DNA from 3 places in the Bacillus sp. JJ1566 genome. Region 2 is predicted to be linked to each of the others. Evidence: predicted binding sites of a transcription regulator. Region 2 holds the regulator's gene; each other region holds the start of a gene.

Region 1 (3,268 bases), on a different contig from region 2:
CCATTGTAAAGAAATGGTGCGCCCAAACTAGACATGAAAGTACTGAGATGATGACCATTGAACCAACCATTGATTTGTAACCATATAGGTTTCTTCCTGAGAAGGTAGAAATGATCTCACTGTAAATACCGAACGCAGGTAGGATTAAGATATATACTTCTGGATGCCCCCATACCCAGAATAGGTTAGCCCAAAGCATATCCATTCCACCGTTTGTACTAGCAAAGAAATGTGTTCCAAATAGACGATCCATTGTTCCCATTGCTAACAAAACTGTTAAAATTGGAAACACTGTTACGATAATGAGGTTAGCAATTAAAGTAGACCATGTGAACATTGGCATTTTCATCAATGTCATACCAGGTGCTCTCATTTTTAAAATCGTAGTGATCATATTGATACCTGTCATCATTGTACCAAGACCTGAAATCTGCAGTGCAATCATATAGTAGTTTGTACCAACTGATTGACTGAAATCATTGCCAGCAAGTGGGAAATATGAAGTCCATCCTGCATCAGGTGATCCCCCAATTACAAAGGAGATATTAAATAGCATAGCCCCCATAAAGAAGAGCCAGAAGCTAATTGCGTTTAAACGTGGGAATGCCACGTCACGCGCACCGATTTGCAAAGGTACAACGTAGTTCATAAACCCAATGATAAATGGCATCGCCATGAACATGATCATGATAACACCATGAGTTGTAAATATTTCATTATAGTGCTGTGCGTCTAACAGCTTTGCTTCCGGTGTAGCTAACTGTGCACGCAACATAACTGCATCCACCCCACCACGGAAAAGCATAATCAAGGCGGAGATTAAATACATGATTCCAATTCGTTTATGGTCAACGGTTGTTAGCCATTCGCGCCATAGATAACCCCATTTTTTAAAATAGGTTAAACCAGCGATAATACCGATTACGGTAAGTCCAATTGCGACCATCGCTGCATAGATGGCTGGACTAGGATGTGGTATAGCAAAACGTTCAAAGAATTCCATCCGTTTGTTACTCCTTTCAATTGAAGTGAAAATTCGGCGTTCAAAATTTATTTAAAAATTAATGACTCTCATGCTCTGTTTGATCTTCCTCGTGAACCTGATGATCTTCTTTGGCATCACCTGATCCGTGGTTATGCTCCGGCGGTGGTGCGAACTCAAGGTGAGTTCCAGTAAACGTCATTTGACCAAGGTGTCCTGGTTCTAAAATCTCATCAAATTTTTCTTCAGTAATCGGCTTCGCAGTTTCTTTAACCTCGTCTACCCATTCTTCAAAATCCTTTTGAGATACGGCGTTTACGCTAAATGTGTTTTCGGCAAATCCTTTACCACTGAAGTTTGCGTTACGTCCCATTAATTCACCCTGCTCATCAGCAGCAAGATGCAAAGTCGTAATCATATCGGCCATCGCGTATTTTTGCCCGCCAAGTTGTGGAATCCAAAAGCTTGTAATTGGCCCGTAAGAATACAATCTGAATTCAAGTGGTCGGTCTGTTGGAATGTATAGGTAATTGACTGTTTCAATATCCTCTTCCGGGTAGCTAAAATGCCATTTCCAGTCTGAGGAAGAAGCATAAATCACCAATGGTTCTTGGTCTTCGTAGCCTATTGGTGCAGACTCGACAATGTAGTTACTTTGAACAGATACAACTGAAAGATAACCAACGATTAAGATTGGAATCCCGATACAAATTGCTTCAACCCAAGGATTTCCCTCAATATGTGGTGGCTCGTAATCCTCTGGCATTTTTGAAGCTCGATATTTCACAAGCATATATACTAACAATACGAAAACGACAATAATCACTACTGACATAATTCCAATTGAGAGTAGGATATCATGGGCTTGCCTCTCAGCTTGTGGACCTTTTGGGTCTAAGACCATTAATGGTTCACATCCTGTTAACACTGTGGCAATAGTAATAACCATTGATAAGAAAAACCATTTGATTTTCATAAAAGTACTCCTTTCCGAATGGATGCTCTTATTTCACAACTATGTACGTCATACCGAAATTGTGTACAACTTCACAAAGTTGTCAAAAATTTTTTAGCTACTCGTTTTTTTTGTAATATGTTGAAAACTATAGCTAAAGTTTATTTTGTAAAATAATTTCTTAAAATCTTTGTCACTGTGTAAATGATGATAACATCAAGCTCCTTGAAAAGTTGTTACAGAAAAGGGAAGGAATTTTTTGTAAAAAGAAAATCTTCTTAGCATAAACGCCTTAACCCCTGATGTGATGCATATCACAGGCATTTTCCCGTTTTTGAACATTTTGTTACAATATTAATTTTAAAAAATTCCCGCCATAATTTAATGGAATTATGAATATCCATCCATACTATAAAAAAGAATGATTCGTAAAGGTGGTGGGGACTCTGAAATTATTATGGGCTATGATGCTTTTCTTTTCTGTACAGCAATTTCATCCTCAGGATAATCTGTACATTACCTATAAAGGAAATCCGATTGCCACGGTGAATCGGGCTGAATATTCTCTTCCATTACTCGGTGTTCCTGCATTGAACACGAAAAAATATTCTGATTTTCTAACCTATTTAGATGAACAGGTATACGAGGAAGCAAAGGACGCAAAAATCGGAAAAACGGGAGAGATCGTTAAGGAGCATGTTGGCGTAAAATTAAATAAGGATAAATTTACGAAGTTATTTTACACTACTTTTTTTGGAAAAGGGGATTTCCTTGAGGTACCGATTGAGCGAATTTATCCACGAGTTGACAGTGAACTTTTATCCACAATTCGGGTAAAAAGGATTGGGCAGTATGTGACTCATTTTAATTCATCTAATAGAGAACGTTCGACCAATATTGCTCTTTCAGCCGCAGCTATCGATAGTTATGTGCTCTTTCAAAATGAAACCTTCTCATTTAATAAGGTCGTCGGAAAGCGAACCGCTGCCAGGGGCTATCAGCCGGCCCCCGAAATCATTAGAGGTGAACTGATTGAAGGGATCGGAGGTGGGATTTGTCAAACCTCCTCCACCCTATTTAATGCCGTTGACCTAGCGGGGGTTGAGATTATTAAGCGCTATTCCCATAGTAAACGTGTTGGCTATGTGCCTCCGGGACGCGATGCAACAGTTAGCTGGTATGGGCCTGATTTTCTTTTTAAAAATACATATAATCAGCCGATTTTAATTCGGGCAAAGGTGCACGGAGGAACACTTATCGTAACCATTTATTCGTCGGAGGATATCAATTATGCACCACGAAAAATTATCCCTTAGGCCAATAAAGGATAA
Region 2 (3,268 bases):
TGCAACGGAGACGATTTGGAACTTTTCAACTATTCTTCTTGCAGTTGTAGCAACATTCGACTTTGCTGTGGCAATCCGAATGTTCTCCCTGCACTTCAAAATCAAAAAAGTGACAAACGTAAAAAAATAACCTCTGGACAGAGGTTATTTTTTATGTCTAGCTTCAGCGATTATTCCATACTATTAGCTGCCATCATTTCCGCTTTAAGCACCTTCCTGTAGGCACTTCTTGATACGAGAATACTGATCTCATATAAACCGAATAACGGAACGGTGACCATTAAATGAGAGACTAGCTCAGGAGGTGTGATTAAACCTCCAATTACTAGAAGGACAAAATACGCATATTTCCTTATTTTCGATAAGAACATCGGAGTGACAATTCCAAGCCTAGTTAAGAACATTACAACAACCGGTAGCTGAAACAAAAAGCCAAACGGTAAGGTTAGCTGTAACAGGAATTGAAAATACTCATTAATCCCGATTACCTGATTTATTTCAAGACGACCCGCTAACCGCGTCATAAAGTTCACAACAAATGGGAATAAAATAAAATAGGAAAATGAAACCCCTACTAAAAATAATCCTACCGAAATCGGAATATAACTCAACGTTACCTTTCTTTCCTTCTCATACAAGCCTGGACTAATAAAGGCCCAAAGCTGATACAGTAAAAAAGGAGAAGAGATAACAAACGCAATAATAAAGGCAAAATTCATATAAATTTTAATTGGATCTGTCATACGGAAAGCATTCATTGTCAGCTCTTTGGCTTCCTCAGCATTTTGCAAGTAAACAATTACCGGCTCAGCGAGAAAAAAACTCCCCAGTGCAACAATGAAGAAGAAAACGACTACATAAATCAGTCGTTTTCGCAGCTCACCAATATGATCATAGACGGACATTTCTCTTTCGTTCATCTGACTCATCCTATCATTACTTCACATCAGGAGTTTCATTCTTCTTAACATCATCATCGTCATCATCTGCTAAGCCTTTTGTTGCGTTTTTAAATTCACGCAATGTATTTCCTGCAGCTTTTCCTAATTGAGGTAACTTCTTAGGTCCGAAGATTAACAATGCTGCAAATACAATCAATAGAATACTACCAAATCCAAGATTTCCCATCATGAGCCACCTCCCAACAATTATAAAATCTATTTCTATTCTTCATTCGAATAATGCTTTAAAAAGTAAACAAGTGCTTGTAGCTCAACAGCTAGATCAATATGGTGAACCCGTATATGTTCGGGCACATTGATTCTTGCTGGAGTGAAATTAAGGATACCTTTGATCCCTTTATTCACCAGGCGGTCAGTAATTGACTGTGCTGCGCCAACCGGCACTGTTAAAATAGCAACCGTGACATCATCAGGCAATTCTTTTTCAAGATCATCTAAATGACACACCTTTACTCCGCCAATACTACTACCTACTTTATTATAATCCACATCAAACGCAAGCTCAATTTTTGTATTATTATTTTTTGAAAAATTATAATGTAAAAATGCAGTACCTAAGTTACCAACACCGATTAACGTAACCTTTGTTAACTCATCCTGATCAAGTGTCTTACTAAAAAAGGATAATAAATAATTGACATTATAGCCATACCCTTTTTTTCCCAATGCACCAAAATAGGAAAAATCGCGCCTAATCGTGGCTGAATCAACCTTTACCGCATCACTCAGCTCTGCAGATGATACCCTCTGCTTCCCCGAGGCATGCAAGTTTTTCAAAAACCGATAATAAAGTGGCAGCCTTTTGGCAGTTGCTTGTGGTATTTTTGATTGTTCCAGATTCATGTTTATTCCCCCGCTACTGGCCTTTTAAAATCTCCGTTCTTTCCACCTGTTTTTTCAGTTAAATAGGTTGGCCCAATCACCATGCCTTTATCAACCGCTTTACACATATCATACACAGTTAACGCACAAACCGATGCAGCCGTAAGGGCTTCCATCTCAACACCGGTGCTTCCCTTTGTTTTAACTGTTACAGTGATATGTAAAATATATTCACCTTGGGTCGTCCAACTAAAACGGATATCGACGCCTTTTAATGCCAATGGATGGCACATCGGGATTAGCTCTGATGTTTTTTTAGCTGCCATAATACCGGCAACCTGGGAAACAGCTAGAACATCCCCCTTGCTAATCTCATTCTTTATTATTTGCTCATAAATCAATTTATTTACAGTAATACTCGATTTTGCAATTGCTGTACGAACAGTATCAGATTTCTCTGTAATGTCGACCATTTTTGCCCGACCTTGCTCATTAAAATGGGTAAATGATGTCATATATGTACCCTCCCATAAACTATACACTATTTTACCACATCTGTCTTTGGAACATCTGTGAACATTATCATTGCAGTTGCTCTATTAAGATAATATAAGATACACTGTTGTTAGAAACAAGAGGTGAAATAGTATGATTTTACTACAAGTAAATCAGCTCAAAAAGTATTTTGCTGCTGATCTTATTTTATCCAATATAAAATTAGAAGTACAAACTCGCGACCGAATTGCTATTGTTGGCCGAAATGGTGCCGGAAAATCAACCTTATTAAAAATAATTGCTGGTCACATGTCCCATGATGGCGGTGAAATTATTAAGCCAAAAAGCGTCACTATTGATTACCTTGCACAGGACACTGGACTTGAATCAAATCTTACCATTTGGCAAGAAATGCTTACCGTCTTCGCATCTTTACAAAAACTAGAAAAAGACTTAAGAAAACTTGAAGTAAAAATGGGAGACCCATCTGTTTTTGAAAACCCAACTGATTATCAAAGGCTACTCGAAGAATATGATCAGCTCCAGGTCGATTTTAAAGAAAAGGGTGGCTATCAATATGAAGCCGATATTCGATCGATTCTACATGGCTTTCATTTTACAGACAAAGACTATGAAACCAAAATATCTAGCTTAAGTGGTGGTCAAAAGACGCGCTTAGCCCTTTGTAAACTATTACTAACAAAACCTGATTTATTGATTCTGGACGAGCCAACCAACCACCTCGATATTAGCACTCTTACCTGGCTTGAACAATATCTACAAGGCTATCCAGGTGCACTCTTAATTGTTTCTCATGACCGGTACTTCCTAGACAAAGTCGTCAACCAGGTCTATGAGATTTCGAGACACACAAGCACCAAATATGTCGGAAACTACAGCAACTATTTAAAATTAAAGGCTGAAAACTATGAGCTTGATCTAAAAAAATACGAAAAACAGCAGGAAGAAGTCGAAAGATTAAAAGACTT
Region 3 (3,268 bases), on a different contig from region 2:
TAGAGTTTGCAAAGATATGACCAAACGCATATGTTAGATTTTTTGCTAGCATTGGATCTATAGCAATGGTTGGAATAAACAGATTTATCAGGTTCATCATTAATACAGTTGCTCCCGCAATTAATGCGGTAGTATTCACAATCGAAACCATTGTACTAGCGACGACAGCTGCTGGAGGACCATAGCCTTTTTCCTTTCCAAATACAATTGACCAGCCTAACCCTCCGCCTAAGCTTCCATATTGTTTAATAATCGCTCTAGCAACATCTAAATTTAGCAATAAAAATCCGACTCCGAGTATAAGCATACCGCTTAAATAAAGCGCTGCTCCTGCTACAGCCCATCCACCAGCTGAGATAGTTGGCAGCGGATAAAGAAAAGTCCAAGCTCCCGCAAAGTCAAATACAAAGATACCCACCAACACCATTACAACCCCAATGATGAAGGTGATGAAATTGGTGATCAGAATCGTTTTGCTTAATTGAACATATTTGCTTAAGAAATACCACATGACGGCAGCTGCAGCTAACGCAGCGGCACCAATCATGCCAGTACCATGGACAGTCATAATCTCATAAAAGAATCCAGGGTCTACCTCAATCATTTTTCCTTGAGCCACAAGCATCAAGACCCCAAATACCATCATTGATAAAATGATGAGACTACCTGTTAATAGATACATAGTAATTGTTTTGTTTCGGAAGGTTTTTGTCCCTCCAACTGAAATATTAGTAGACATTTTTAACCCCTCCTTAATTTGTTACGATAATTTCACCAATCATGAGATGGTGAGCAAGTCCACAGTATTCCATACATAAAATTTGATATGTGCCAGGCTCTGAGAATGTATAGTAAACAGTGTTTGTATAATCTGGCATTGCCTGAGTTTGTGCTAATAAATTCATATCTTTGTCATAAATACCAAAGCCATGGTTAACATCTGAACTTGTGATATCGAATTCGATTGGTTCCCCAACTTTGAATTCAGTTTGGCTCATATTCCAGCCAAATTGAACAGCTTCTACATCAACAATGATTGGATTTTCTTCTTGTCCATATACTGGTCTTTCAAATGGAAGATCTTGAAGTGTAAAATACGTTGCTGTTCCAAATACAACGAGCAGAACAATGAAGTAAATGGTTCTAAAGCGGTACCATTTTTTCTGGATTGGTTCATAATCTGTTCGTTTATTCGTTTTTAATACGACGGTAATAAAAATAACTGTAATTAAGGTCATTAAAATAATGGAAAGATACCAAGCTGCGGTTTGGTACAAAAGGACCCCCTCCTAATTCTCTATTCAGCACGATTGTCACATATCGCCTAAACATAAATCTGTTAAGTTTGTCACATTTTTGGTGCAAAACGGAAAAAGACACATACTTGTCAAGAATGCGTCTTTTTTGTTTTTTATTTAATTAAGTAGGTTGACGCGAGCATTAGGAAGGAAATGAAGATAGTTGTAAGCACCCACAGCCAGGCTAGTTCCATATGCCCACTGTCGATAGCGACATAAATTGCGGTTGGCAATGTTTGTGTTTTGCCAGGTATATTTCCGGCAAACATAAGGGTTGCACCAAATTCACCAAGCGCTCGGGTAAAACTTAAGATAAACCCCGTCACGATTGCTTTGATTGATAATGGAATGGAAACGAAAAGAAAGATCCGAAATTCATCCGCCCCATCTGTCCTAGCAGCATCCTCAATATCTGGATTCACGGATTGAAAGCCTGTTTTTACAGATTGATACATAAGTGGAAATGCCACAACGGTTGAAGCAATCACCGCAGCCCACCAAGTGAACATAATGGGTTGGCCAGTTAATTTCTCAATAAATGTGCCAACAAAACTATTTCTTCCAAATATCACAATTAATAAAAAGCCTACCACCGATGGGGGGAGGACAAGTGGAAGCATTAATAATGTCTCAAGAATAAGTTTTCCTTTAAATTGCCTATGTGCCATCCATTTACCCGTGACTAAACCAAGCAACAAAACAATACAGCCCGCAGTAATAGCAATGGTTATTGATAGTTTAATAGGTGACCAAAATAGCTGTTCCATAATTTAGACCTCAATTGTTATAAATTGTTCATAATTGGAAAATCCTTATTTTACAAAGTCTCACGAAGTATTTTTACAAGAAGTGTGATTTATTATACACCTCGAGTATAACTAACATTATATGATTTTCTTAATAGTAAGTGTTCAAAAAGGAGGATGAAGAGGACCGAGAATTTCAAGGCGGTGCAGCTTTGAGTACCGGAGCGTATGCAGTTAATACGTGAGGAACGGAGAAGCAAGCCAACGCAGAAATTCGATGTGTCATATTCACCGCACTTTTTGAACTTCCTCTTAACCAAGTATAGCATTCCTGCTTAGGAAGGTGGTACCTATGAGTCAATTAACATTACAAAAATCATTAATTTCAAATGAATTAACAGAGCTTTTGAAATCAGCTAATCACGTCATCCAAATGAAGAAAGGAACCTATTTATTTCGGGAAGGTATGAAGGCATCGGAGCTCTATCTCATTCTATCTGGGCGTGTAAGGGTTAGCAAAGGAACGTCCGATGGCAGTGAATTGTCACTTCGGGTTTGCAGCCAAATGGAAATCGTTGGAGAGTTGACGTTATTCACCGATCAGCCGAAGTATTTATTTGATTGTCTAATTTTAGAAGATAGCAAAATTGCTGTGATTCAAAAGGACGAATTAGAGCGAAAACTTTTTGAAAACACAAATCTTGCATTTGAATTTATGAAATGGATGAGTGACCATTTCCGAAAAACACAAACGAAATTTAGAGATCTTGTTTTATTGGGTAAAAAAGGGGCTTTGTATTCAACCTTAGTTCGAATGACCAATAGTTTTGGTGTTCAAACCGATAATGGAATCTTAATAGATTTACACTTAACAAATCAGGAGCTTGCTAATTTTTGTGCAACTACAAGAGAAAGTGTAAACCGGATGCTGCATGAATTACGTGCATTAAAAGTAATTTCCGTAACAAGAGGCTATATTACGATTCACGACTTAGCATATATTAAAAAGGAAATACAATGTGAGGAATGCCCAGCAAAGTATTGTAGTATTGAGTGAAGAACACACATAACAAAGACCCATGGCGCGCCCATGGGTCTTTCAATTGTCTAGCTCCAGGCGCCATCGGCTCGAGGTCACAAGCCAATCGCTTCTGAAGGCAAGAAGCGCCTTCTGTCAGCGCTTGTCTTGCGCTTGTCACCGATAAGCGGGCGCCTTGCACTTTT

What was found. Region 2 encodes Rex, which represses fermentation and respiration genes when NADH is low (regulators of the CRP and FNR family bind a similar motif). Its sites were predicted from a motif close to TTGTGAAATATTTCACAA; they were not measured.
Region 1: qoxA (cytochrome aa3 quinol oxidase subunit II) is a predicted target of Rex. The motif match lies at 2,018-2,035, and genes of this name have one in related genera.
Region 3: V7112_RS13755 (cytochrome C oxidase subunit II) is a predicted target of Rex. The motif match lies at 1,337-1,354, and genes of this name have one in related genera.

Annotation. Positions count from the first base shown of each region.
Region 1 covers NZ_JBALOP010000039.1:45,423-48,690, reverse strand. Annotated here, with positions in the region: gene qoxB (cytochrome aa3 quinol oxidase subunit I) at 1-1,003, opposite strand, end outside; gene qoxA (cytochrome aa3 quinol oxidase subunit II) at 1,062-1,958, opposite strand; gene V7112_RS15170 (VanW family protein) at 2,402-3,253, shown strand.
Region 2 covers NZ_JBALOP010000073.1:39,776-43,043, forward strand. Annotated here, with positions in the region: gene V7112_RS22775 (YdiK family protein) at 1-130, shown strand, start outside; gene tatC (twin-arginine translocase subunit TatC) at 171-920, opposite strand; gene V7112_RS22785 (twin-arginine translocase TatA/TatE family subunit) at 937-1,128, opposite strand; gene V7112_RS22790 (redox-sensing transcriptional repressor Rex) at 1,164-1,805, opposite strand; gene moaC (cyclic pyranopterin monophosphate synthase MoaC) at 1,808-2,299, opposite strand; gene V7112_RS22800 (ABC transporter ATP-binding protein) at 2,433-3,268, shown strand, end outside.
Region 3 covers NZ_JBALOP010000032.1:17,815-21,082, forward strand. Annotated here, with positions in the region: gene V7112_RS13750 (cbb3-type cytochrome c oxidase subunit I) at 1-739, opposite strand, end outside; gene V7112_RS13755 (cytochrome C oxidase subunit II) at 753-1,277, opposite strand; gene modB (molybdate ABC transporter permease subunit) at 1,412-2,065, opposite strand; gene V7112_RS13765 (Crp/Fnr family transcriptional regulator) at 2,397-3,101, shown strand.